One region of the Dactylosporangium sp. McL0621 genome, then DNA from elsewhere that is predicted to be linked to it. Evidence: riboswitches for the same ligand, from Rfam matches in the RefSeq annotation. Region 1 holds a riboswitch; each other region holds the start of a gene.
The links. A riboswitch is a leader RNA that binds a small molecule or an ion and turns the genes downstream of it on or off. The one in region 1 is predicted to bind cyclic di-AMP.

Region 2: another riboswitch for cyclic di-AMP. It lies ahead of ACPPVO_RS45715 (NlpC/P60 family protein); the one in region 1 lies ahead of ACPPVO_RS06255 (NlpC/P60 family protein).
Region 3: another riboswitch for cyclic di-AMP. It lies ahead of ACPPVO_RS59150 (coiled-coil domain-containing protein); the one in region 1 lies ahead of ACPPVO_RS06255 (NlpC/P60 family protein).

What each region holds. Positions count from the first base shown of each region.
Region 1 is NZ_CP188259.1:1,361,385-1,368,885, reverse strand. It holds gene ACPPVO_RS06270 (AMP-dependent synthetase/ligase) at 1-112, opposite strand, end outside; gene ACPPVO_RS06265 (ABC transporter ATP-binding protein) at 109-876, opposite strand; gene ACPPVO_RS06260 (ABC transporter ATP-binding protein) at 1,051-1,785, opposite strand; cyclic di-AMP (ydaO/yuaA leader) riboswitch at 2,087-2,248, shown strand; gene ACPPVO_RS06255 (NlpC/P60 family protein) at 2,290-3,204, shown strand; gene ACPPVO_RS06250 (methyltransferase domain-containing protein) at 3,260-4,042, shown strand; gene ACPPVO_RS06245 (hypothetical protein) at 4,097-4,510, shown strand; gene ACPPVO_RS06240 (sigma-70 family RNA polymerase sigma factor) at 4,699-5,622, opposite strand; gene ACPPVO_RS06235 (NAD-dependent epimerase/dehydratase family protein) at 6,001-6,993, opposite strand; gene ACPPVO_RS06230 (glycoside hydrolase family 16 protein) at 7,273-7,501, opposite strand, start outside.
Region 2 is NZ_CP188259.1:9,643,966-9,651,466, forward strand. It holds gene ACPPVO_RS45705 (patatin-like phospholipase family protein) at 1-490, opposite strand, end outside; gene ACPPVO_RS45710 (pentapeptide repeat-containing protein) at 552-1,148, shown strand; gene ACPPVO_RS45715 (NlpC/P60 family protein) at 1,227-2,225, opposite strand; cyclic di-AMP (ydaO/yuaA leader) riboswitch at 2,233-2,390, opposite strand; gene ACPPVO_RS45720 (hypothetical protein) at 2,508-2,759, opposite strand; gene ACPPVO_RS45725 (MFS transporter) at 2,741-3,607, opposite strand; gene ACPPVO_RS45730 (DUF1269 domain-containing protein) at 3,669-4,175, opposite strand; gene ACPPVO_RS45735 (alpha/beta fold hydrolase) at 4,331-5,137, shown strand; gene ACPPVO_RS45740 (SpoIIE family protein phosphatase) at 5,141-7,501, shown strand, end outside.
Region 3 is NZ_CP188259.1:12,449,665-12,457,165, reverse strand. It holds gene ACPPVO_RS59165 (hypothetical protein) at 1-183, shown strand, start outside; gene ACPPVO_RS59160 (epoxide hydrolase family protein) at 241-1,386, opposite strand; gene ACPPVO_RS59155 (glycoside hydrolase family 19 protein) at 1,510-2,619, opposite strand; cyclic di-AMP (ydaO/yuaA leader) riboswitch at 2,867-3,013, shown strand; gene ACPPVO_RS59150 (coiled-coil domain-containing protein) at 3,023-4,045, shown strand; gene ACPPVO_RS59145 (hypothetical protein) at 4,118-4,618, shown strand; gene ACPPVO_RS59140 (App1 family protein) at 4,631-5,692, opposite strand; gene ACPPVO_RS59135 (hypothetical protein) at 5,867-6,172, shown strand; gene ACPPVO_RS59130 (hypothetical protein) at 6,216-6,488, shown strand; gene ACPPVO_RS59125 (hypothetical protein) at 6,556-7,275, shown strand; gene ACPPVO_RS59120 (AAA family ATPase) at 7,272-7,501, opposite strand, start outside.

The DNA.
Region 1 (7,501 bases):
CCCAGTACTCCCGCCAGGTGATCTCGCGCCAGATCCCGCGGTGCTTCTCCCGCAGCGCGACCGCGTCCGGGGTCCGGCCGGCCCGGTCGCGCACGAGGGTGGCGATTGTCATTTCGTCTCCCCCAGGTACGCCCGGATCACGTCCGGGTTCTGCTGGACCTCTTTCGGGGTGCCGCACGCGACCGGCACGCCGAAGTCGACCACCAGCACCCGGTCGGCGAGGTCCATGACCAGGCCCATGTCGTGCTCGACGAGGATCATCGGGATGCCCAGCTCGTCGCGGATGTCGAGGATGTACCGGGCCATGTCCTCGGTCTCCTCGAGGTTCATCCCGGCGACCGGCTCGTCCAGCAGCAGCAGCCGCGGCTCCATGGCCAGGGCCCGGCCGAGCTCCACCCGCTTCTGTACGCCGTAGGGCAGCAGCCCGACCGGCATCCGGCGCCACTGGGCGAGCTCGAGGAAGTCGACGATCTCCTCGACCCGGGCCCGGTTGGCCAGCTCCTCGCGGCGGGCCCGGCCGACCCAGGCGATGGCGGCCAGGGTGCCGTAGCGCATGTGGTGGTGCCGGCCGAGCATCAGGTTCTCCACGACCGTGAGCTGGCGGAACAGCTCGACGTTCTGGAAGGTGCGGGCGACGCCGAGCCGGGCCACCTTGTCCGGGCGCGCGCCGGTGATGTCGGTGTCGCCGAGCAGGACCCGGCCCTCCTGCGGGCGGTACACCCCGGAGATCACGTTGAAGATGGACGTCTTCCCGGCGCCGTTGGGGCCGATCACGGCGAAGAGCTCGTCGGCGCCGACGGTGAAGTCGACCCCGTTGATGGCCTTGACCCCGGCGAAGCTCAGCCGCACATCACGGAACGTCAGCACATCGCTCATGCCGTCACCTCCGCTTCGCTCCGGTAACGGCATGACGAGAGCTGAGCTTCATGATGAGCGGCCCCTCCGCTGCGCTCCGGACCGCTCATGCCGTCACCTCCGCTTCGCTCCGGTAACGGCAGGACGAGAGCTGAGCTTCATGATGAGCGGCCCCTCCGCTGCGCTCCGGACCGCTCATGACAACCACCGCTTGCGGCGCTTGTAGTGCTTGACGTCGCGGAACGAGTGGGCCGCGTGCGAGCCGAGGTAGAACTCGCGGATGTCGTCGTCGGCGAGCAGCTCCGCGGCCGGCTTGTCCAGCACGACCTTGCCGTTCTCCAGCACGTAGCCGTGCTCGGCCACGGACAGCGCCATTGTCGCGTTCTGCTCGACCAGCAGCACGGCGGTGCCGGCCCGGTTGATCTCCACGATCAGGTCGCGCACCTGCTCGACCAGGCGCGGGGCCAGGCCCAGGCTCGGCTCGTCCAGCAGCAGGTAGACCGGGTCGGACATGAGCGCCCGGCCCATCGCGAGCATCTGCTGCTCGCCGCCGGAGAGGTAGCCGGCGACGGCGCCGCGCCGCTCCTTGAGCACGGGGAAGAGCGTGTACATGCGCTCCATCGCCTCGGCCACGCCGCGGCGGCGGGTGTGGGCCCCCAGCCGCAGGTTCTCCTCGACGGTGAGCTCGGCGAAGGTGCGCCGGCCCTCCATGACCTGGCTGATCCCGCGCCGGACGATGGCGGCCGGGCGCAGGCGGTGGATGGGCCTGTCGCCGAGGGTGACGCTGCCGCGGGTGACGGCCCCGTCGTGCACGCCGAGCAGGCCGGACAGCGCCCGCAGCAGCGTGGTCTTGCCGGCGCCGTTCGCGCCGAGGAGGGCGACGATCCGGCCCTCCGGGACGTCGAGGCTCACGCCCCGTAACACCAGCATCACGTCGTCGTAGACGACCTCGAGGTTCTGGACCCGTAGCACGTTGCGGACCCCCGAACTATTTGCACCGGCGGTGTAAGAAGTTACGTGTATTTAACCCGCTCCAGAGGAGGAATCAAGTCCCGAATTCGTAACCGTCCGGCACCAAAGTCACGGTGTGGTACCGCCGATGAACCGGTAGTAATCCGGACTTTTAGGTTATTAGATATCGAGGGGGGCGCACGCCTTCCGCCCGAGGGGTGATCACGTTAAGTTAGGCCCTGGCCTGCTCGGCAGTCCGCCGTCCACCCCGGATGGCGCCGGGCAAGCGCCGCCGAATCGAACCCGCGCGCACCCGCCCTCGGGCGCGCGCGTCGAACCGGGGACCCACGCAATTCGGGGTGAATCCGCGACGCTGCGGTAGGGCGCTTCTCTTCCCGCCCGAACCCGTCAGCTAACCCGGTAGGCGGTTGGTGCAGAAGGGTCTACCCTCCCTTGTCCACTGGACATCGTGCCTGCCGGTCGGTGCTGCGGACCCTGCTGATCGGGTTCCTGTCACTCGCCGTGCTCGCACCCGCCACGGTCGCGCACGCCGACCCGTCGCTGGCCGAGATCGAGGCCCAGCTCGACAAGCAGAACAAGGACCTCGAGGCCACGATCGAGTCGTGGAACAAGCTCAACATCGACATCGCCGACTCGCAGGCGAAGGCCGCCGACCTCGAGAAGCACGTGACCGCGGCCAACGACGGCGTCCAGGCGATCGCGATCGAGGCGTTCAAGAGCAACGGCAAGCTGCGCAACCTCAACGCCATACTGAACGCGACGTCGTCGGGCTCACTGATCGACCAGATGTCGATGCTGCAGCAGATCACGCATCAGCAGCAGAAGAGCATCGAGGAGTACCGGGCGGCCAAGGCCACCCTGGACCAGACGATCGCGACCCAGAACACGCAGAAGGCCGACTTCGAGAACCAGCGCAAGCAGATCGAGGGCGACGTCAAGAAGCTCGAGGATCTGCAGAAGAAGGCCAAGAACGCCGGCAGCACCAAGGTCACCGGGGCGAACTACAACCCGGGCACCCTGCCGGCCGTCTCCGGCAACGCCGGCGCCGCGGTGAACTACGCCAAGAGCAAGCTCGGCAAGCCGTACGTGTACGGCGCCGCCGGTCCGAACTCGTTCGACTGCTCCGGCCTGACGATGGCCGCATGGGCGGCCGCGGGTGTGAGCCTGCCGCACAACGCCGCCAGCCAGTGGAGCAAGGTGGCCCACATCCCGCGCAGCGCGCTGGCCCCGGGCGACCTCGTCTTCTACAACGGCCTCGGCCACGTCGGCATCTACGTCGGCAACGACACGATCATCCACGCGCCGCACACCGGTGACGTCGTGCGGTATGCATCGGTCAGCGTCGACAGCATCTACGGGTACGGCCGCGTCAAGTAACGCCGCGTCGCGAAGGGCCGCTCTTTTCGAAGGGCGGCCCTTCATCATTGGCACCATGGCTTCCTGGGACCCTCAGCAGTACGAGCGCTTCGCCGAGGAGCGCGCCCGGCCGTTCCGCGAGCTCGTCGCCCGCATCCCGACGACCTCCGCGGTCGCCGTCGTCGACGTGGGCTGCGGCCCCGGCACGATGACCGCGACGCTCGCCCAGCGCTGGCCCGACGCGGCGATCCTGGGTCTGGACTCCTCGCCGTCGATGATCACGGCCGCCGATGAGCGGCGCACCGCCCAGCTGACCTTCCAGCTCGCCGACGCGGCCGGGTGGCGGCCCCAGCGCGGCTCCCTCGACGTCATCGTGGCCAACGCCTCGCTGCAGTGGGTCGACGACCACGAGACGCTGCTGCCGCGCTGGGCGGCCGCGCTGGACGACGGCGGCACCCTCGCGTTCCAGGTGCCGAGCCCCGGCTTCGACCCGGGCCTGGCCGGCGTGGCCGCCCGGGAGCGGTGGGCGCCCGGGCTCGCGGGCGCGCTGGGGGCGACCGGGCCGCGCTCGGCGACACCGGTGCTCGACGCGGCCGAGTACGTGCGGCTGCTCTGCGCGGCCGGGCTCACCGTCGACGCGTGGGAGACGACCTATTACCACGTGCTGCCGGGCGACGACCCCGTGTTCGAGTGGTTCAAGGGCACCGGGCTGCGCCCTTACCTCGACGCACTGTCGGGCGAGGACCTCGAGGAGTTCAGTGCGGACATCCGGACCGAACTGCGGCGGCTGTACCCGCGCGAGCCGTTCGGCACGATCCTGCCGTTCCCGCGCCTCTTCGTGGTCGCCCATCGGCCATGATCCGCGTCGGGTGGTTTACATCTCGGCGGGCCCGGCGTTCCTACGCTGGCGCGCGTGAGCAAAACCTGGAAGATCATTATTTTCAGCGCGATCGGCGCCTTCCTGCTGTGTTGCGGGGGCGGCGCGGCCGGGCTGTACTTCATCGTCAACAGCGCCACGAAGGCGCCCAAGGCCGCGGCCGGGGACTTCCTGACCGCCCTCGAGTCGGGTAGGACGCAGGCCGCCTACGACATGCTGTGCTCCTCGGCGCAGCGGCAGTACGGGCCGGAGGCCTTCGACACGTACGTCAAGAAGGACCCGGTCACCGGGCACGACCTGGGCTGGGGCGGCTCCTACAGCAACGACAACGGCACCGAGACGGCGTCGATCGACGCCAGCGTGACGTACAGGAGCAGCGGCAAGTCCAAGCACACGTTCGAGCTGCTCAAGGAGAGCGGGGCGTGGAAGGTGTGCGGCGACCCGTACTAGGAGCAGACAAAGGCCCCGGGTCCTCATCGACCCGGGGCCTTTCGCCGTCTTGAGTTGGGCTGCCTTTTGGCTGAGCGGCCTGTCGTTTGGCCAGGTGGCCTGGCGTTGGCTGGGCGACCCGTCGTTGGTTGGACGGCCCGTCGTTTGGTTGGGCGGCCTGTCGTTGGGTTGGGCGGCCTGTCGGTTGGCTAGGCGGCTTGGAGCCCCTCGGCCCGGGCCAGCTCGCGCAGCCGGCCGAGCGCCTGGATCTCCAGCTGGCGGATGCGCTCGCGGGACAGCGAGAACCGCGAAGCGACCTCGGTCAGCGAGTGCTCGCGGCCGTCCTCGAGGCCGTAGCGGGCCCGCATGATGCCGGCCGAACGGTCGTCGAGGTGGTTGAGCAGGCCCTCGATCCGCTGGCGCTCCAGCGCGGCCAGGACCACGTCCTCCGGCGACGGGGCGTCGGAGTCCGCGACCAGGTCGCCCAGGTTGGTGTCGCCGTCGTCACCCACCGGGGTGTCGAGCGACACGGTGTCCTGCGACCAGCGCATGAGCTCGTGCACCCGCTCGACGGGCACCCCGAGCGCGGTGGCCAGCTGCTCCGGCTCCGGGTCGTTGCCCAGCTCACGGGTGAGCTGCCGCGCGACGTTGCGCATGCGGTTGACGTCCTCGACGAGGTGCACCGGGAGCCGGACCGTGCGCTCCTGCTGCGCGATCGCCCGGCTGATCGCCTGGCGGATCCACCACGTCGCATATGTCGAGAACTTGTATCCACGCACGTAGTCGAACTTCTCGACGGCCCGCACGAGGCCGGTGTTGCCCTCCTGGATCAGGTCGAGCATCGGCATGCCGGACCGCACGTAACGCCGCGCGATCGACACCACGAGACGCAGGTTGGCCCGGATGAACCGGTCCTTCGCCCGCTCGCCGTCCGCCACAAGGCGGTGCAGCTCCGCGGCCGTCACGCCGTCGGGGATCTCGTCGCTGTCGAGTAGGTGCTCGGCGTAGAGCCCAGCCTCGACCGCCTTGGACAGCTCGACCTCAGAAGCGGCGTCGAGCAGCGGCGTGCGGGAGATCTCATGCAGGTACACGCCGACCAGGTCACGCTCCTCGGCGCCTGTGTCGGTTCGCATCTCCACTTTCACGTTCTCCACCTTCGGGCCCCTCCCCGCTCCATCCTTCGCCTTCCCCGTTCCACCCTGCTAAAACGGGTGCCCCCCGGGTATGCCCCCTACACAACAGTCAAAGCGCCTTCCGAATTCCGCCCTCAGGGGCGATTCGGTGACGACCCCTGAGAGTTGCACCACTTACCTAGACGCTCGGGAGACTGCTCCGGTTCGCTTCGGTTGCAACAAGTGATACGTGCTCTACCTGCCCGTCAGACGCCTGAATTCGCTGTGAGTTCCCTGGGAACGCCCGCGCGGGGGACGGCGGACGCTGCTCGGGCACGGTGGTTATCGGCAAGGGTCGGGCACACGACAGCGTTTTCCCACCGGCGGGCGACGTGATGCTTACCGCTCGTGCCATTCCCGCAACAACTGCGCCTCTTCTTCGATACCCAGTCCGTTCTTCGCATCGATGTGGGGTGCGTCACGAATTGCGGCGACGGTGTCCCGGACGGTCTCGTCCAGCGGCCGCGTGCGCAGGCCGGCGGCCAGGGACGGGGTGACGTCCCGGCTGAGGAACCCCGCGTACTCCGGCAGGGGCAGCCAGAAGGGCAGCGAGCGCGGCCCGGCCCACGGGGCGACCTCGCGTTCGAGCAGGAAGTCCTGGTCGACCCAGGTGAGCTGCTGCGGTACACCCGCGCCTTCGGCAAAGCCGGCATGGAACGCCGCCCGGCTCATCGGCGCGCCGATCCCGTCGAACGCGCCCGCGAGCCCGGCCCCGGCCGCGTCCACGATCCACTCGGCGAGGTCGCGCACGTCCACGAGCTGCACCACCTCGTCCGGCCCGCCCGGAGCGAGCACCTCCCCGCCGCGCAGCGCCCGGCGCACCCAGTACTCGAACCGGTACGTGGGGTCCTCCGGCCCGACGATCATCCCGGCCCGCAGCAGGAACGTCCGGTCGGCGCCGAACCCGTCCGCGGCGAGGCGCTCGCAGGCGACCTTGGCCCGCCCGTACGACTCCGCGTCGGTCCAGGGGTCCGCGTCGAAGTCGGCCGGGAGCAGCGGCGCGGCGCCGGCGGTCTGACCGGGGGTCTCGGCGTCGGAGTACGCGGAGCAACTGGAGACGAACGTGTAGTGCCCGACGCGACCGGCGAGCGCGGCGACGGCGTGCCGGACGTGCAGCGGGTGCCGGCCGACGTCGACGACCGCGTCGAACTCGCCCGTGACGGCGTCGAGGCCGTCGGGGCGGTCGCGGTCGGCCCGCACGAAGGCGGCGCCCTCGACGGGCGTGCCGGACTCGCCGCGGGCGGCGCAGACCACGTCGTGGCCGGCGTCGAGCGCACGCCGCGCGACGGCGCGGCCGAGGAAGACGGTGCCACCGAGTACGAGGATTCTCATCGGCCGATGATTTGCTGTCGGGCGCGGGTTGGACAGGGCGTTTCGCGTCGGGCGGATCCGCTGTGAGACGAAATGGTCCGACACTCCGTGATCGGACATTTCGGATTTTTCGCCTGACGGGGTTTATGTCGGCTTACCTGGACTTTGGGGCTGCCAAACGACGCTCGGCCGATGGCGGCGGGAGCTTGCGCTCCCGCAACGTGTAAGCGTGGTCCTGGTTCGTTGTTGCGTACCGTTATTCCTAACTCGACGCGGCGTGCCATTGACGTCTTGAAGCCTTTATGCGCGGTGCGAGGACTTCGGGCGGTGCGGGCGCGTCTTGTGGATTACCAGGGCGAAGAGCGCAAAGGCCGCCGTCACCACCGCGGACATGGCCAGCCACAGCGACCAGTGCCGGTTCGACGGCGGGCCGGCCGGCATCGCGCCCTCCCTTGTGGACGGTTTGGTGACCGGCGCCGGGGTGGCCGGGTCGGTGGGCTCGAAGGACCAGATGCGCAGGTAGTCGACC
Region 2 (7,501 bases), 4.4 Mb from region 1:
TGGCGGCGACGGCGAGCGGGAGGGGTACACCCGCGGAACGATCGAACACGGCGGACCGGCCGCCGTCGGTGTCCACCGCGGTGATGCGCAGGGCCCGGTCGGGCCATTCGGCGACCGGCAGCTGGGCGGCGAGGCGCGCGACGTGGGGCTGCTCGTCGCCGGTCGGCGCGGCCAGGGCCATCGCGCCGATCTCGGCCATGATCTCGGCGCGGGGGCGGGACCGGTCGGCGAGCAGCGCGAACGCGGCGATGGCCGGCGCGATGTCGACGGCCGGGGCCGGGCGGTCCGGGGCGGCGGTCTGGGCGGCGACCGCGTCGTCGAGGGAGATCCCGGCGGCCACGACGGTGCCCACCACCGAACCGGCGGAGGTACCCACGACGAGGTCCGCGTCGCCGACCCTCACCCCGGCGCGGGCCAGCCCGCCGAGGACTCCGAACTCCCAGGCGATACCGGTCATCCCGCCGCCGCCGAGCACCAGCGCTTTCGTCATTACCGGAAGGTAACCCATCCGCTCACCCGGCACACCGCCCGGACGCGCGGAAGATCGAGTCATGCCGACCGCGCGGACCGTCGGCGGGCTGTCGATCATCGGCCTCGGGCTCGCCGCGGCCGCCCTGACCTGGTACGGCGGCGGCGGCGGCCCGGACCCGGCGCACGGCCCCCGCTGCACCACCCCGAGCGCCGCCGACCTCAGTGGCCGGACGGTCACCGCCTTCGACCTGGACCGCCCGCTGCGCTGCGCCAACCTGCACCGGGCCACGCTGCAGGACGCGGCCATCACGAGCGCCGACCTCTACGGCGCCGACCTGAGCCGCGCCACGGCCCGCTCGGCGCAGCTGAGCCAGGTGAAGCTGACCCGGGCCGACCTGGGCGGCGCGGTACTGCGCGACAGCTCACTGACCGACGTCGGCCTGCAGAACGCGACCCTGCGCGACGCCGACCTGCACGCGGTGTCGTTCCTGCGCACCGACCTGGCCGCGGCCGACCTGCGCGGCGCCGACCTGACCGGGGCCACGTTCGAGGCCTCCAACCTGCGCGGCGCCCGGCTGGGCGGCGCCCGCCTCGGCGGCACGTCGTGGGTGAACTCGGTCTGCCCCGACGGCACCAAGTCCACCGACGGCACCTGCGAGGGCCACCTGGGTGCCTGAGCGGCACGCCGGAAACCCCCGCTCGTCATCCCTCTCGGGGTGGAGCGGGGGTCCGCGGCGGTGGTGACATGCGACCCGTCAGGGGCGGCCGTAGCCGTACAGCGAGTCGATGTCGATGGGGGCCACCTTCACCACGGTCCGGCTGTTCGGCGCGTGGATGATCTGGTTGTTGCCGATGTAGATGCCCACGTGCCCGAGGCCGTTGTAGAACACCAGGTCACCGGGGGCCAGCTGGCTCCGCGTGATGTGCCGGACCTTGCCCCACTGCTGCGCGGCGTTGTGCGGCAGCGAGACGCCGGCCGCCTTCCACGCCATCATGGTCAGGCCGGAGCAGTCGAAGGTGTTCGGGCCGGCGGCGCCGAAGACGTACTTCTTGCCGAGCTGGGCCCACGCGTAGTTGACCGCCTTGCCCGCCGCGCCGGAGACGGCCGGCGGCGGACCCGGGTTCGGGTTCGACGTCGTGGTCTTCGTCGGCGTCTTGGCCTTGGCGGCCGCGGCCGCCGCGGCGGCGTCGGCCTTGCGCTGCATCTCGTCGAGCTTGACGATGTTGCCCTCGATCTGCTTGCGCCGCCCCTCGATGTCGGCCTTCTGCCGGCTCTGCGCCGCCAGGGTCTCGTTGAGGCGCTTCTGCTCGGTGTCGACGCCGGACTTCGCGGTCGTGTACTTGGCGAGGTCCGCCTGCTGGTTGCGGGATATCTGCTGCAGCGTGCCGACCCGGTCGAAGAACCCGTCCGAGGAGCTGGCGCCGAGCATCAGCGACCAGGTGTTGAGGTTGCCACCGGTCTTGTAGGCGTTGACCGCGATCTGGTCGGCGGTGGCGCGGGCCGCGTCCATGCTCGCCTGCAGCGGCTGGAGGTCGGTCTCCAGCTGCTTGATCGAGGCCTGGGTGGCCTCCAGATCGCCGTTGATCTTGTTGTACTGCTCGACGATGAGCTCGAGGTCCCGGTTGCCCTGGTCGATCTGGGCCTGCAGCTCCTCATGGGTCGGGTCGGCGTGTGCGGCACACGCCGGCGCGACCATCGCCGCGACCGCCACCCCGATGAGCAGCGAGCGCAGTGCCGTTCGTCCGTTGAACACGGCAGCGTCCTTCTTCCGGACCGCCTACCGGGTTAGCTGACGGGTTCGGGCGGGAGGAAGGTGCGCCCTACCGCGACCTTGACGGGCGCGGATTCACCCCACGGGGCGAGCCCCAAGTGGGTCCCCGGCTCGTGCGTCGCGCCTGCTCCCAGGCCCTTCGTACGACTCGGCGGCGCCGGCCCGGGCCGCCCAGGGGGTGGGCGGCGACTGCCGGCCGACTGGACCAAACGTAACGAGAACATCTCGGCGGCGGAACCGCACAGTCCCCGATCTAAGCAACACTTAACGCAGACTCAAAGATCCGTAGGCGGCGCTGAGCAGCAGCGGTACCAGGGCCGTCATCGTGGCCGCCAGCCCGACGAACTCCGCCGACCAGCCGATCAGGGCCGGCCCGAGCAGGATGCCGGCGTACATGAAGGTGGTCAGCCGGGCGACGAGGACCGCGGGCTCGGGGCCGGGCAGCCGTCCCACCGCGCTGAAGGTGAGCGGGATCAGCACCGACGAGCCGAGGCCGGTCAGGGCGAACCCCGCCACCGCGGCGCCCGGGTGCGGGGCCAGCACCGCGGTCGCGAGGCCGGTCGCGGCGACGGCGACGCCGAGGCGGAACAGCGGGCCGGCCCCCAGCGGGCGGTGAGCCGGTCGCCGGTGAGCCGCCCGAGGGTCTGGCCGCCGGTGTACGCGGTGATCCCCATCGCGGCGAGGCCGAGCGTCGCGTGCCGCACGTCGTGCAGGAATATGCCGCCCCAGCCGAGCGCGCCGCCCTCGCAGATCATGAGCGCCGTCGCGGTCAGGCCGAGCACGAGCAGCGGGCGGCTCCAGGCGGCCCGCGCGGACGACGGCGCCGCGGCGCCCGGCGGGTCCGGCAGGCGTGGCCCGAGTACCAGACCGGCGGCCAGGAGCAGAGCGCCCGCCGTGACCGCGTGCACGGCCAGCGACACGCCCGCGTGGGCCAGGACGGCCGTGGACAGCGAGGCCACGACCGCGCTGATGCTCCAGCCGGCGTGGCAGCCGTTGAGGATGGGCCGGCCCGCCCCGCGCTCGACGGCGACCGCGAGCGCGTTCATCGCGGCGTCGGTGGTGCCGTGGACCGCGCCGAGCAGCGCCGTGCCGGCGGTGAACCACCACGGGCCGGGCGCGACGGCGAGGCCGGCCAGCAGCACCGGCATGACGGCGAGGGTGACCCGCAGGATCGCCCGGGCGCCGACGCGGGCGGTGAGGGGGCCGACGAGCTGCATGCACGCGATGGCGGCGAGCGCGAACAGCAGGCCGGTGAGGCCGAAGCGGCCGTCGGTGAGGTGGTACCCGGCCTTGAACGAGGGGGCCCGCACGATGTACGTCGACAGCGTGAGGCCGTTGAGGAAGAACACGGCGATGACGGTCACGCCATCACGACGATCGGCGAACCCCGGATCGGACACGGCCGGTCCGGGGCCCGCCGAACGGTCAGACCCGCGCCAGGCGGGCCGCCTCGAGCGCGTCGCGGAGACGCTGCTCGGCCTCGCTGCTGAGCGAGCTGTGCAGGAGGCGGCCGCCGAGGTGGTACGGCTCCATCTCCGCCACGACCTTGTCGACGGTGATCTGGTCGACGAGCAGGAACAGGGCCGCGTTACCGGGCTCGAGCGCCGAGCCGACGTCCTTCATGAACTTGTCGTCCACCCCGGTGTCGGTGAACTTGCCGGCGACGCCGCCCGCGGCCGCGCCGACCGCCATGCCGATGAACGGGGCGAAGAACAGCAGGCCGATGAGGCCGCCCCACAGCGCCCCGCCGGCCGCCCCGACGCCGGCCATGCTCGTCGACTGGTGCAGCTTGACCTTGCCGTCACGGCCGGCCTCGACCACCGCGGCGTCGCGCACGGTGATCAGCCCCTGGCGCTGCAGCTCGATGATCCTTTCACGGGCCGAGTTCGCGGTGGCCAGATCGGGATAGCCGATCGCCACGAGTTCACTCATGGTGCCTCCTCCTAGTTGACCGTCCTTGCCCTGCAACGGTCTTCGAGCCGCGGCCCGGCCGCCTCGCCCGGCGGAGATGACCGCCGCCCCGATCGCGGGCAATAGCCCTCTGACCCCTTGTTCGCGCACGGCGGGCGCTAGTAACGTCACTGGCCGTGAGCGCAGTGCTGCGTAACAACGTGAGGCTCCTCGGCCCCGAGAACGCCGCCGCCCCGGCGATCGTGTTCGCACACGGCTTCGGCTGCGACCAGAACATGTGGCGGTTCGTCGCGCCCCGCTTCGCCGGCCAACACCGCGTCGTGCTCTTCGACCACGTCGGCGCCGGCGGCTCCGACCTGAAGGCCTTCGACCCGCAGCGCTACTCCACCCTCGGCGGCTACGCCGACGATCTGCTGGAGCTCCTCCACGAGCTCGACCTGCACGGGGTCGTGTTCGTCGGGCACTCGGTCGCCGCGATGATGGGCCTGCTGGCCGCGAACGCCGAGCCGGACCGGTTCTCCGGGCTCGTGCTCGTCGGGCCTTCCCCGCGGTACATCGACGACGAGGGCTACTACGGGGGCTTCAGCGCGAACGAGATCGACGAGCTGCTCGAGAGCCTCGACAGCAACTATCTCGGCTGGTCCTCGGCGATGGCCCCGGTCATCATGGGCAACGCCGACCGCCCGGAGCTCGGCGAGGAGCTGACGAACAGCTTCTGCCGCACCGATCCGGCCATCGCGCGGCAGTTCGCCGAGGTGACCTTCCGCTCCGACAACCGCGCGGACCTGGGCAAGGTGAGCGTGCCGACGCTGATCCTGCAGTGCTCCGAGGACGTCATCGCGCCGCGTGAGGTGGGCGCGTACTGCAACGCCAACATCCCCGGCAGCACGCTGGTCGTGCTCGACGCGACCGGCCACTGCCCGAACCTCAGCGCGCCCGAGGAGACCTTCGCCGCGATCAGCGGTTTCCTCCGGACGGGCTGAGGCGTGGCGGAGCCGCTGCCCGAGGAGAACGCCGAGGACCTCTACGACAGCGCGCCGTGCGGGTACCTCACGCTGCTGCCCGACGGCACCATCGTGCGCGCGAACCGCACGTTCCTGCAGTGGACCGGCTACCGCCGCGAGCAACTGGCCGGCCGGCGCGTGCACGAGTTCTACGCGCCCGGCAGCCGCATCTGGCACGAGACGCACCTGGCGCCGCTGCTGCACATGCAGGGCGAGGTCCGCGAGGCGGCGGCGGAGTTCCGCAAGGCCGACGGCACGAAGCTCGACGCATTCGTGAACGCGGCCCTGCGCGCGGGCCCGGCCGGCAGCCAGGCGCTCGTGCGGATGACGGTGTTCGACGCGAAGGAGCGCCGCATGTACGAGCGGCAACTGCTCGAGGAGCGCCGCAGCGCCGAGCGCAACGCCACGCGGATCCGGCTGCTGCAGAAGATGGTGGTGCGCTGCGCCGCGGTCGAGCGCGCCGAGGAGATCGTCGAGCCGATCGTGCAGGTCGGCGAGGAGGCGTTCGCGGCGACCGCGACCCGGGTGTGGCTCATCGACCCGGCGCAGGCGGCGCTGCGCCCGCTCGGCGACGCCGAGGATCTGCTGTCGCTCGACGACCAGGCCCCGGAGGCGCGCGCGGCGGCGCTGCTCGACGTCGTCCGGTACGCCGAGGACGACGGCGGCCTGCGCCTGGTCACTCCCCTGCTCGCCGACCAGCGGGTGCTCGGGGTGGTGTCGTTCGTGTTCGCGCCCGAGCCCACGCGCCCGCGCACGTTCGGCGAGGACGAGATCGAGCTGATGCGCACCATCGGCCGCCAGGCCGGGCAGGCGCTGGAGCGCATCCGGCTGCTGCAGGAGACGACGCGGCGGGCGTGGCAGTCGGGCTTCCTGGCCCGGCTCAGCCGCGACCTCGACGAGACGGTCGGGTTCGCCGGCCGCGCGACGCGGCTCGTGGAGCTGCTCGTGCCCGACGTCGCCGCCTACGCCCAGATCGACCTCGACGCCGCCGGCGACCCGGCCGGGGAGCCGGCCTGGCGGGCGGCCGCGCCCCGGCGGCCGGGCGGCGGCTGGACGATCCCGAACGACGTGCTCGCCTCGGTGCACGCGGCCGGGCGGGCCGGGACCCTGGCCGCGGTGCCGCTGATCGCGGCCGACGGCGACCGGGCCATGGTGCTGCCGCTGCGGGCCCGCAACGCGATACTCGGCACGCTGCTGCTCGCCGGGGGCGACGTGGCCGGGACGGGGCACGTCGGGCCGGAGTTCCTGGCCGACCTCGCCGACCGGGCCGGGCTGTCGCTGGACAACGCGCGCCTGGCCGAGCGGGACCGCGAGGTGGCGCACACCCTGCAGCGCAGCATGCTCAGCGGCGACTGGCCGGTCGACCCGCGCTACCACGTGGTGACCGCCTACCGGCCCGCGGTGCACACGCTCGAGGTGGGCGGGGACTGGTACGACGTCTTCGCCACCTCCGCCGAGAGCGTCGGGATCGTCGTCGGCGACGTGGTCGGCCGGGGCCTGCGCGCCGCGAGCGCGATGGGGCAGCTGCGCAGCGCCGTGCGCGCCCTCGCGACCGCCCACGACGGGCCGGCCGAGGTACTGCGGCACATGGACGACTTCGTCTCGCACTTCGCGGCCGGGCAGATGACCACGCTCGCGTACGCCGAGCTGGCGCTGGACAGCGGGGAGCTGCGGTACGCCTGCGCCGGGCACCCGCCGCCGCTGCTCGTGGAGCCGGGCGGGGTGCCGAGCTTCCTGTGGGAGGCGCGCTCCGGGCCGCTGGGCGCGACGGCCGCCGGGCGGGCGCGCAGCGAGGCGGTGCTGACCGTGCCGCGCGGGTCGCGCCTGGTGCTCTACACCGACGGCCTCGTCGAACGCCGCGGCGAGCGCTTCCACCACGGCCTGGACCGGCTCGCGGCCGCGGCCGCCGAGCACTGGCAGACCCCGCTGGGCTCGCTGGCGACCGAGCTCAGCGACGCCATGCTGCCGGGCGGCGGCGGCCACGACGACATGTGCCTGCTCGCGCTCGACTACGCCGACGCGCCGTCGTTCCGGGCCGAGGTACCGGCGCGCATGCACGCCCTCGCGGGCTTCCGCGCGGCCCTCGACGCGTGGCTCGCGGCCCAGGGCGTCGGCGAGTACGACCGCTTCGGCGTGGTCCTGGCCACCGCCGAGGCCGTGGCGAACTCGATCGAGCACGGGCACGGCCTCGACGAGACCCGCGGCGTGGCCGTCCTCGCGCAGGTCGACGGCGACACGATCGCCGTGCGGGTGAGCGACACCGGCCAGTGGCGCCCGCCGCGCGCGGCGCTGCAGCGGGGCCGGGGCCTGGCGCTGATCGGGCGCCTCATGGACGAGCTCGTG
Region 3 (7,501 bases), 1.6 Mb from region 1:
TACGGCGCCGGCGGCGCATCGGGCAGCGCTCAGGACTGGACGCATCCGTCGGCCGCGCTGATCGCCGGTAACACGGTCCTCGCGCTGGCGTTCCCGGCGCTCGCGGTCCTGGCCCAGGTCATCACGCTGCCGTCCCGCGTGCCGGCGGTCGTGGAGGAGCAGGAGCCGGAGCGCCGCACCTGACCGCCCGGAGCAGGTGCGTGCGGACGGCCGTGGGGCGCGTCCGCACGTACCTTCGGGTCAGCGGAAGCGGCGGAAGAAGGTGCGCACGTCCGGCACGAGCAGGTCGGGTGCCTCCATGGCGGCGAAGTGCCCGCCCCGGTCGAACTCCGACCAGTGCACGATGGCGTTGCCACGCTCGGCGTACTGCCGAATGGCGATGTCTTCGGCGAACACGGCGACGCCGGTGGGGATTTCGCTGCGCGTGGGCCAGTTACGGGTGTGCATGCTTTCGTAGTAGAGGTTCGCGGCGGAGCCGGCGGTGCCGGTCAGCCAGTACAGCATGACGTTGGTGAGCATCCGGTCCCGGTCGACCGACTGCTCGGGCAGGTCGCCGTGGGTCCATTCCTTGAACTTTTCGACGATCCAGGCCAACTGCCCGGCCGGCGAGTCGAGCAGCGCGTGGGCGAGGGTCTGCGGACGGGTGGCCTGGATCTGGAAGTATCCGTTGCCCTCGCTCAGGAACGCCTTCATCCGCGTCAGGCGCGCCCGTTCCGCCTCGGTGAGCGCGGCCTGCTCGTCCTCGCTGATCTCCCCGAACGGGATGAAGCCGACCGTGGCGGCGTTGACGTGTACGCCGACCACGTGCTGCGGATCGACCCGGCCGAGGTCCGGGGCCACGAACGCGCCGAAGTCGCCACCCTGCGCGCCGTACCGCTCGTAGCCGAGACGGCGCATCAGCTCGGCGAACGCGGTCGCGATCCGCCTGCTGTCCCAGCCCGGCCCGGACAGCGGCCCGGAGAACCCGAATCCGGGCAGCGACGGGATCACCACGTCGAACGCATCGGTCGGATCGCCGCCGTGGGCCCGGGGATCGGTCAGCGGGCCGATGACGTCGAGGAACTCGACGATGGAGCCCGGCCATCCGTGCGTCAGCAGCAGCGGCAGCGCGCCGGGTTCGGCGGATTTCGCGTGTACGAAGTGCAGCCGCTGCCCGTCGATCTCGGTGACGTACTGCGGGTGGGCGTTGAGCTCGGCCTCGTGCGCGCGCCAGTCGTACTTGGTGGCCCAGTGCTCGGCCAGGTCCTTCAGATAGCCGACCGGCACGCCGCGCTCCCACGCCGGGCCCGGCAGTTGCCCGCCCCACCGCGTGCGGGTGAGACGCCCGCGCAGATCGTCGAGGTCGGCCTGGGGAATGTCGATACGGAACTCGGTGATCGCTGTCATGGCTCCAGACTGACGACCACTGCGGACAACTTCGGTCCTCAAATGAAGGAGGGCTGAAAGACCTGGCGGCGGCCCCCCACACCCCAGGGAGGGCCGCCGCCAGGTTCGGAAGGAAGCAATGAATCAGCAGGACAGGGAGCCGGCCCCCACGCCCGTGCCCAGGATCGACACGAAGCGCTGGTACGCCGACACGCGGCTCTGCACCTGGGCCGGGTTGCGGCCCCCGCACTCCAGGCTGCCGTTGATGCTCCGGATCGTCTCGCCGAAGCCGGCGCCGTTGACGATGGCGTTGTGCGGGGTCATGGTGCCCGGGCCGCTCTGAGTGTTCCAGTACCAGAGGGCGGTCTTCCAGGCCACGGCCGAATCGGTCTGCACGAGGTTCGGGTTGTGCAGCAGGTCGATGCCCAGCGCGTCGCCCGCGGCCTTGTAGTTGAAGTTCCACGACAGCTGGATCGGGCCGCGGCCGTAGTACGCCGACTGGCCGGCCGGGCAGCCGTAGGACTGGCTCGTGTCGCAGTAGTGCGGGTAGTTCGCGGTGTTCTGCTCCACCACGTACACCAGGCCGCCCGTCTCGTGGTTCACGTTCGCCAGGAACGCGGCCGCCTCCTGCTTGCGCACGTCGTCCGAGCCGGTCTTCGCGAAGCCGGGGTACGCCGACAGCGCCGCCACCAGGCCCGAGTACGTGTAGAAGGAGTTCCGGCCCGGGAACATCTGGTTGAACTGGGCCTCGCTCACGACGAAGGAGCCGTTCGAGGGGGGAGGAGTCGTCCCGCCACCAGTTCCACCACCAGTGCCGGTGCACGCGTACGGGTCCCAGTACCAGGTGCTGATCACCGGGCTGTAGCCCGGGTTGTCATGTTCGGCGACGTAGAAGTTACCGTCCGTGAACTTCACGATGTCCCCGGTCGCGTAGTTGCGGCCCTGCACCCACGCCGGGAAGCTGCAGCCGCCCGCGGTGCCGGTCTGGGTCGGGGGCTGCGGGGTCGAGCCGCCGCACGAGCCCTGGTCCTGCCAGACGCCGGTCGTACCGGGGGGCGCCTCGTTCTGCGTCCACCACTTGGCGAGGAAGTTGTGGCCGTTGCGGGAGACCGTCGCGCCCCCGGTGTAGACCGCCGAGGCCTGCCAGGCGGGGCTGCAGGACGCGGCCGACGCGGGGAGCATGTTGAAGACCGCGACCACCCCGCCCACGACGGTCACCGCGGCCAGCATCGCCCACAGGCGCACTCTCGACACCGTTGATCACTCCTTACCCAGGTCGTCTGACCTGCCCATCCGACCAGGCGGAGGGGCGTGAAGGAGCGAACGTCATCTTTTTATGAAGAATATTTACGGTTGTCTTGAGACATGCGGCCCGGCGGTGATCTACGTCACTGCGGCGTGTCTTCAACTGGAAGAGGACAAACCGTCCGGTGCGCGAATTCGGCGCCCTGGGTACAGTGACCCACGGTCACGTCCACGAGGGCACCGCCCCCGGTGCCGGGCGAGGCTGCCGCCTAATCGCCGCACTGTGGCGAGCCGGGGACCCACCGTAACGTTGGGGTGAATCCGCCCTTCTCCCGAAGGGTGGTAGGGGTCGTTCCGTCCCGAACCCGTCAGCTAACTCGGTCGGCGGCCGACGGAAGGAACAACGAACAAGATGTCATTGCGACATCCCTACCGGCGCCTGATGGTCGCGCTGCTGGCGGCATTCGTGCTCGGGGGGCTCGCCGCCACGCCCGCCGCGGCCGAGCCCGGCGGCGACACCGGCGACGAGGGCTCCAGCGCGAACCCCACCCTGGGCTCCGTACTCGAGGACAGCACCCGGGCCTGGTCCGAGGCGAAAGAGAAGTTCGACGCCTCGGTCAAGCGCCAGGGCGAGCTCACCGCGCAGCTGCAGGCGACCGAGGCCCAGCTCGCGACGGTGCAGGACCAGGTGGCCTCGATCGCCGTCGCGGCCTACCGCACCGGCCCGCTCACCACGTTCGCCGCGCTGATGGACTCCGGCAGTCCGGACGGCTTCGCCGAACGGGCCGGCACCATCAACCAGATCGCCCACCACAACGACAACCTGCTGCACCAGCTCAAGCAGCTCAAGGACAGCCAGGCCGCGCAGAAGAAGGCGCTCGAGGACGAGGTCGCCGCGCAGCAGCAGCAGGTCCAGACGATGGAGCAGAAGAAGAAGGACGCGGAGAACGCCCTGAAGCTGGCCGGCGGCCCGAGCAAGGGCTTCGTCACCGCCAACCTGCCGACCGCCGACCCGGTGCCCCGCACGTCCACCGGCGCGCTGCCGAAGGAGTCGTGCAGCGTCAAGGACCCCACGACGACGGGCTGCATCACCCCGCGCATGCTGCACGCGATGCAGGAGGCGCAGAAGGACAACTTCAAGCGGTTCGTGGCGTGCTTCCGCCCGAGCGGGCCGTACGAGCACCCCAAGGGCCGGGCCTGCGACTTCTCGGTACAGACGAAATCGGGATTCGGCGGCGTGGCCTCCGGTGACGACTTCGTCTACGGCAGCACGCTGGCCGCGTACTTCGTCAAGAACGCGAATGCGCTCGGCGTGATGTACGTGATCTGGTTCAAGGAGATCTGGACGCCCGCCGTCGGCTGGCACCATTACAGCGGCGTCGCCGGCGATCCCTCCAGCGACCACACGAACCACGTGCACCTCTCGATCCTGTAATCCTCAAAGACGCGAGCGGCCGGCCGATGGGGCAACCGTCGACCGGCCGTTTTCCGTGGCAAGGGGATTGCAGTGAAGTACCGTCTCGTGACCCGCAGCGACTTCGACCGACTGGTCTGCGCGGTCCTGCTGCGCCACCTGGACCTCATCGGCGACATCACGTTCGTGCACCCCAAGGACGTGCAGGACGGTGCGGTCGACGTGGGCCCGACGGACATCCTCACCAACCTGCCGTACGCCCCCGGCGCCCACCTGGTCTTCGACCACCACCACTCGGAGACGCTGCGCACCGGCGGGCTGGCGAGCAACCACGTCATCGACGCGGAGGCCCCGTCGGCGGCCCGGGTGATCTGGGGAAAGCAGAAGCTCAACACGGTGTTCGCGGTCGGCAGGTCGATCCTCGACCGCAGCTCGCCGACGGACATCGGCTCGGTCATGCTGCAGTACGGCGGCGGCGGCCACCTCGCCGCCGGCACCTGCCAGGTCCCGCACGACCGGTCCGAGCAGGTCCTGCACGAGCTGATCGAGAAGGTCGGCGCCCCGATGAGCTCGAGCGCGAGCCGCAAGGGCTAGCCCCTGGAGGAGCTACAGGAGTTCCGTGTCGCGCAGCAGGCGCCACAGGCCGGCACCGTCCGGGGCGCCGAGCCAGCGCCAGTCGTCGGGCGGGAACCGCCGCGGGTTGCCGGCCACGCCCGGGACCGCGCCGGCCAGCACCGCCTGCGTGGGCGAGAGGTGCCGGATCGCGACCGCCGCGATGCTGTCCGGGTGCTCCGCGGCGAACTCGGCGTAGATCTCCGGGTCGTGCTGGCCGTCGTCGCCGACGAGCAGCCAGCGGATGTCCGGGAACTCCTGGGCGAGCCGGGACAGCGAGGCCCGCTTGTGCGCCTGGCCGCTGCGGAAGAACCGGTCCGCCTGTGGCCCCCAGTCGGTGAGCAGCAGCGGGCCGGCCGGGTACAGGTGCCGCGACAGGAACCGCGTGAGGGTCGCCGCCACGTTCCAGGCGCCGGTGGACAGGTAGAAGACGGGCGCGCCCGGGTTGGCGTTGACCAGCCGCTCGTACAGCACCGCCATCCCTGGTACCGATGCCCGGGCGTGCTCATCCAGCACGAAGGTGTTCCACGCCGCCAGCAGCGGCCGCGGCAGCGTCGTGACCATTACCGTGTCGTCCACGTCGGAGACGATGCCGAGGCGGGTGGCGGCCGGGTCGATGATCCGGACCGGCGCCTCGACGGGGTCGCTGTCCTCGCACTGCAGCGTCACCGTGGCCCAGCCGGGGGCCAGGTCGGCCTCGACCACGAAGTCCACGAACCCGCCGCGGTCGCAGCGCACCTCGCAGGTCTGCCCGCCGGCCTGGATCCGCACGAGCGCGTTGCTGACCGACACCGCGGTGAACGAGCGCCAGCCGCGCAGCTTCTTGAGGCGCTTGCCGGGCTTCGGGTCGATGCGGGCCAGCAGCACCCGGCCGAGCACCCGGACCCAGCCGGGCCTGGTCTCGGTCGCGGCGGAGCCGTAGCCGGTGTAGGCGGTGACCGCGACGCTCCAGCCCCGCCGGCGCAGCCGCCGCTCCAGCACGGCGTGGAAGGCGTCCTCGATGCGCGCCGCCCGGTGCAGCGGCAGAGGCGCGCTGCTCGGAGAGCTCGAGGTCAGGGACACCGCCCCACCCTGCCACAGCCCTGCCACCGGTGCACCCTGCTAGCCGATCAACTCAACGTGACCAACAGACGACGGTGGCATGAAACCGTGAGCCCGAACCGGCGGGGCACTTCTAACGTGAATGTCATCGAGGAAACATGAAGGTACGAGGCGCACAGGAGGTGCGAGATGGCTACCACTTTCGAGGCCGTTCGGGCCGAGGCGCTGTTCGCCTCGGATCTGCAGGGCTCGCAGGCCCCGGCGCGCGGCGAGATCCGCACCGCGGTCGCGGCGACCCTGCGGCGCATGGGCGTGCAGGGCTGCGCGGCCCGGGTCGCGAGCGAGTTCGGCGACCACCCGGAGACCGCCGTCGCCCGCATGGCGTGGGCGCTGGCCCAGATCCGCGCGACCTACCCGGTCGAGGGCTCCAAGACGCTGCGGGCCATTCGCTCGATGCGCCGCCCGGGCGCGGTCATCCGTCCGATGGCCGCCTGAAAAGCCTGAATAAAAGGCGCGGCCGTCGGGCATTACCACGGCCATGCAGGAACTGCACGTCACCATTGACCCGGACGGCGCCGACCCCGCCGTCCAGCGGCTCCAGGAGCCGCTCGAGGCCCAGCTGACCTCGGCGCTGCAGCGCGCCGCCGAGGTCGTCAAGGACGACTACCACGGCGAGTCCGTGGACGAGGTGAGCCAACGGCTCCTCGAGGTCGCCCGCGCGAGTCTGCATCCGGACATCGCCGGCGCCTGGCTGCCCGACCAGCGCGAGCTGCGCCAGGCCGCCGAGGCGATCGTGAGCGATTTTCACTGATTGCCCCGATCATGCAACCTGTCCGCCCCACACTGTCTCCAGAGCCCGCAAACCCAGGAGGCCTGCAGTGGAGCAGCACAAACTCAAGATCGACATGAACGACGCCACGGTCGACCAGCTGCGCGACCACCACTTCGCGCTCTTCGGCCTCCACGCGATCGCCACCTCGGCGAGCGGTGCTCCGACGATCTGGCTCTCCGCCCACTATCTCGAGCGGCACCTCGAGATCACGTGGCGGGAGACGTACTCGATGTACACCACCCGCCAGACGGCCCACGCCCCGAGCACCAAGGTCGTCGCCACGCACAACTACCCGGCCCCGCTGGGCAGCGTGCTGACCGTCGCGGGCAACGACGGCGCCGGCATCGTGACGCCCGGCGGCCCGGCCGGCCACATGGAGATCGACAACACCGGCCGCACCGAGCTCGGCGCCGGGCTGTGCCTCCACGACTCGCACGGGATGTACCAGCCGATGGGGGTCTTCGACCTGATCGACGTCGACCTGTTCCAGCCGGTGCCCAAGGTCGCGTTCTTCTTCTCGCCGATCCCGCACACGGCCGGCGAGATCGCCACCCGCTCGCTCGGCCCCGGCGTACTGCTGGACTACCAGATGTCGAGCAACCGGGAGCTTTCGGTCGAGTACGACATCCACGACGGCTGGTCGACGAACAACCGCCCGTACGCCCGCGCGATCGCCGCCAACGAGCCGCTCAACCCGCTCCTGCTGATCCGCTCGTCGGCCCTGCAGGCCCTGGCGATGCAGCGGCAGCGCATCACCGCGCGCTAGACGTTGCTGATCCAGCGCACCGCGTGCGCCTCGGTCGGGTCGGGCGGCTCCCAGCGCCCGGCCATCCGGTCGATCACCGCGGGCGGCACCGTCCGGGCCCGCGCGCGGTTGCGCCGGTGCACCACGTCGGGCGGCGCCTCGACGCTGACGACCTCGACCCGCGCGCCGTAGTCGGCGGCCAGCCCGATGCTCCGCGAGCGCAGGGCGCGGGTGAGGTTCGTGGCGT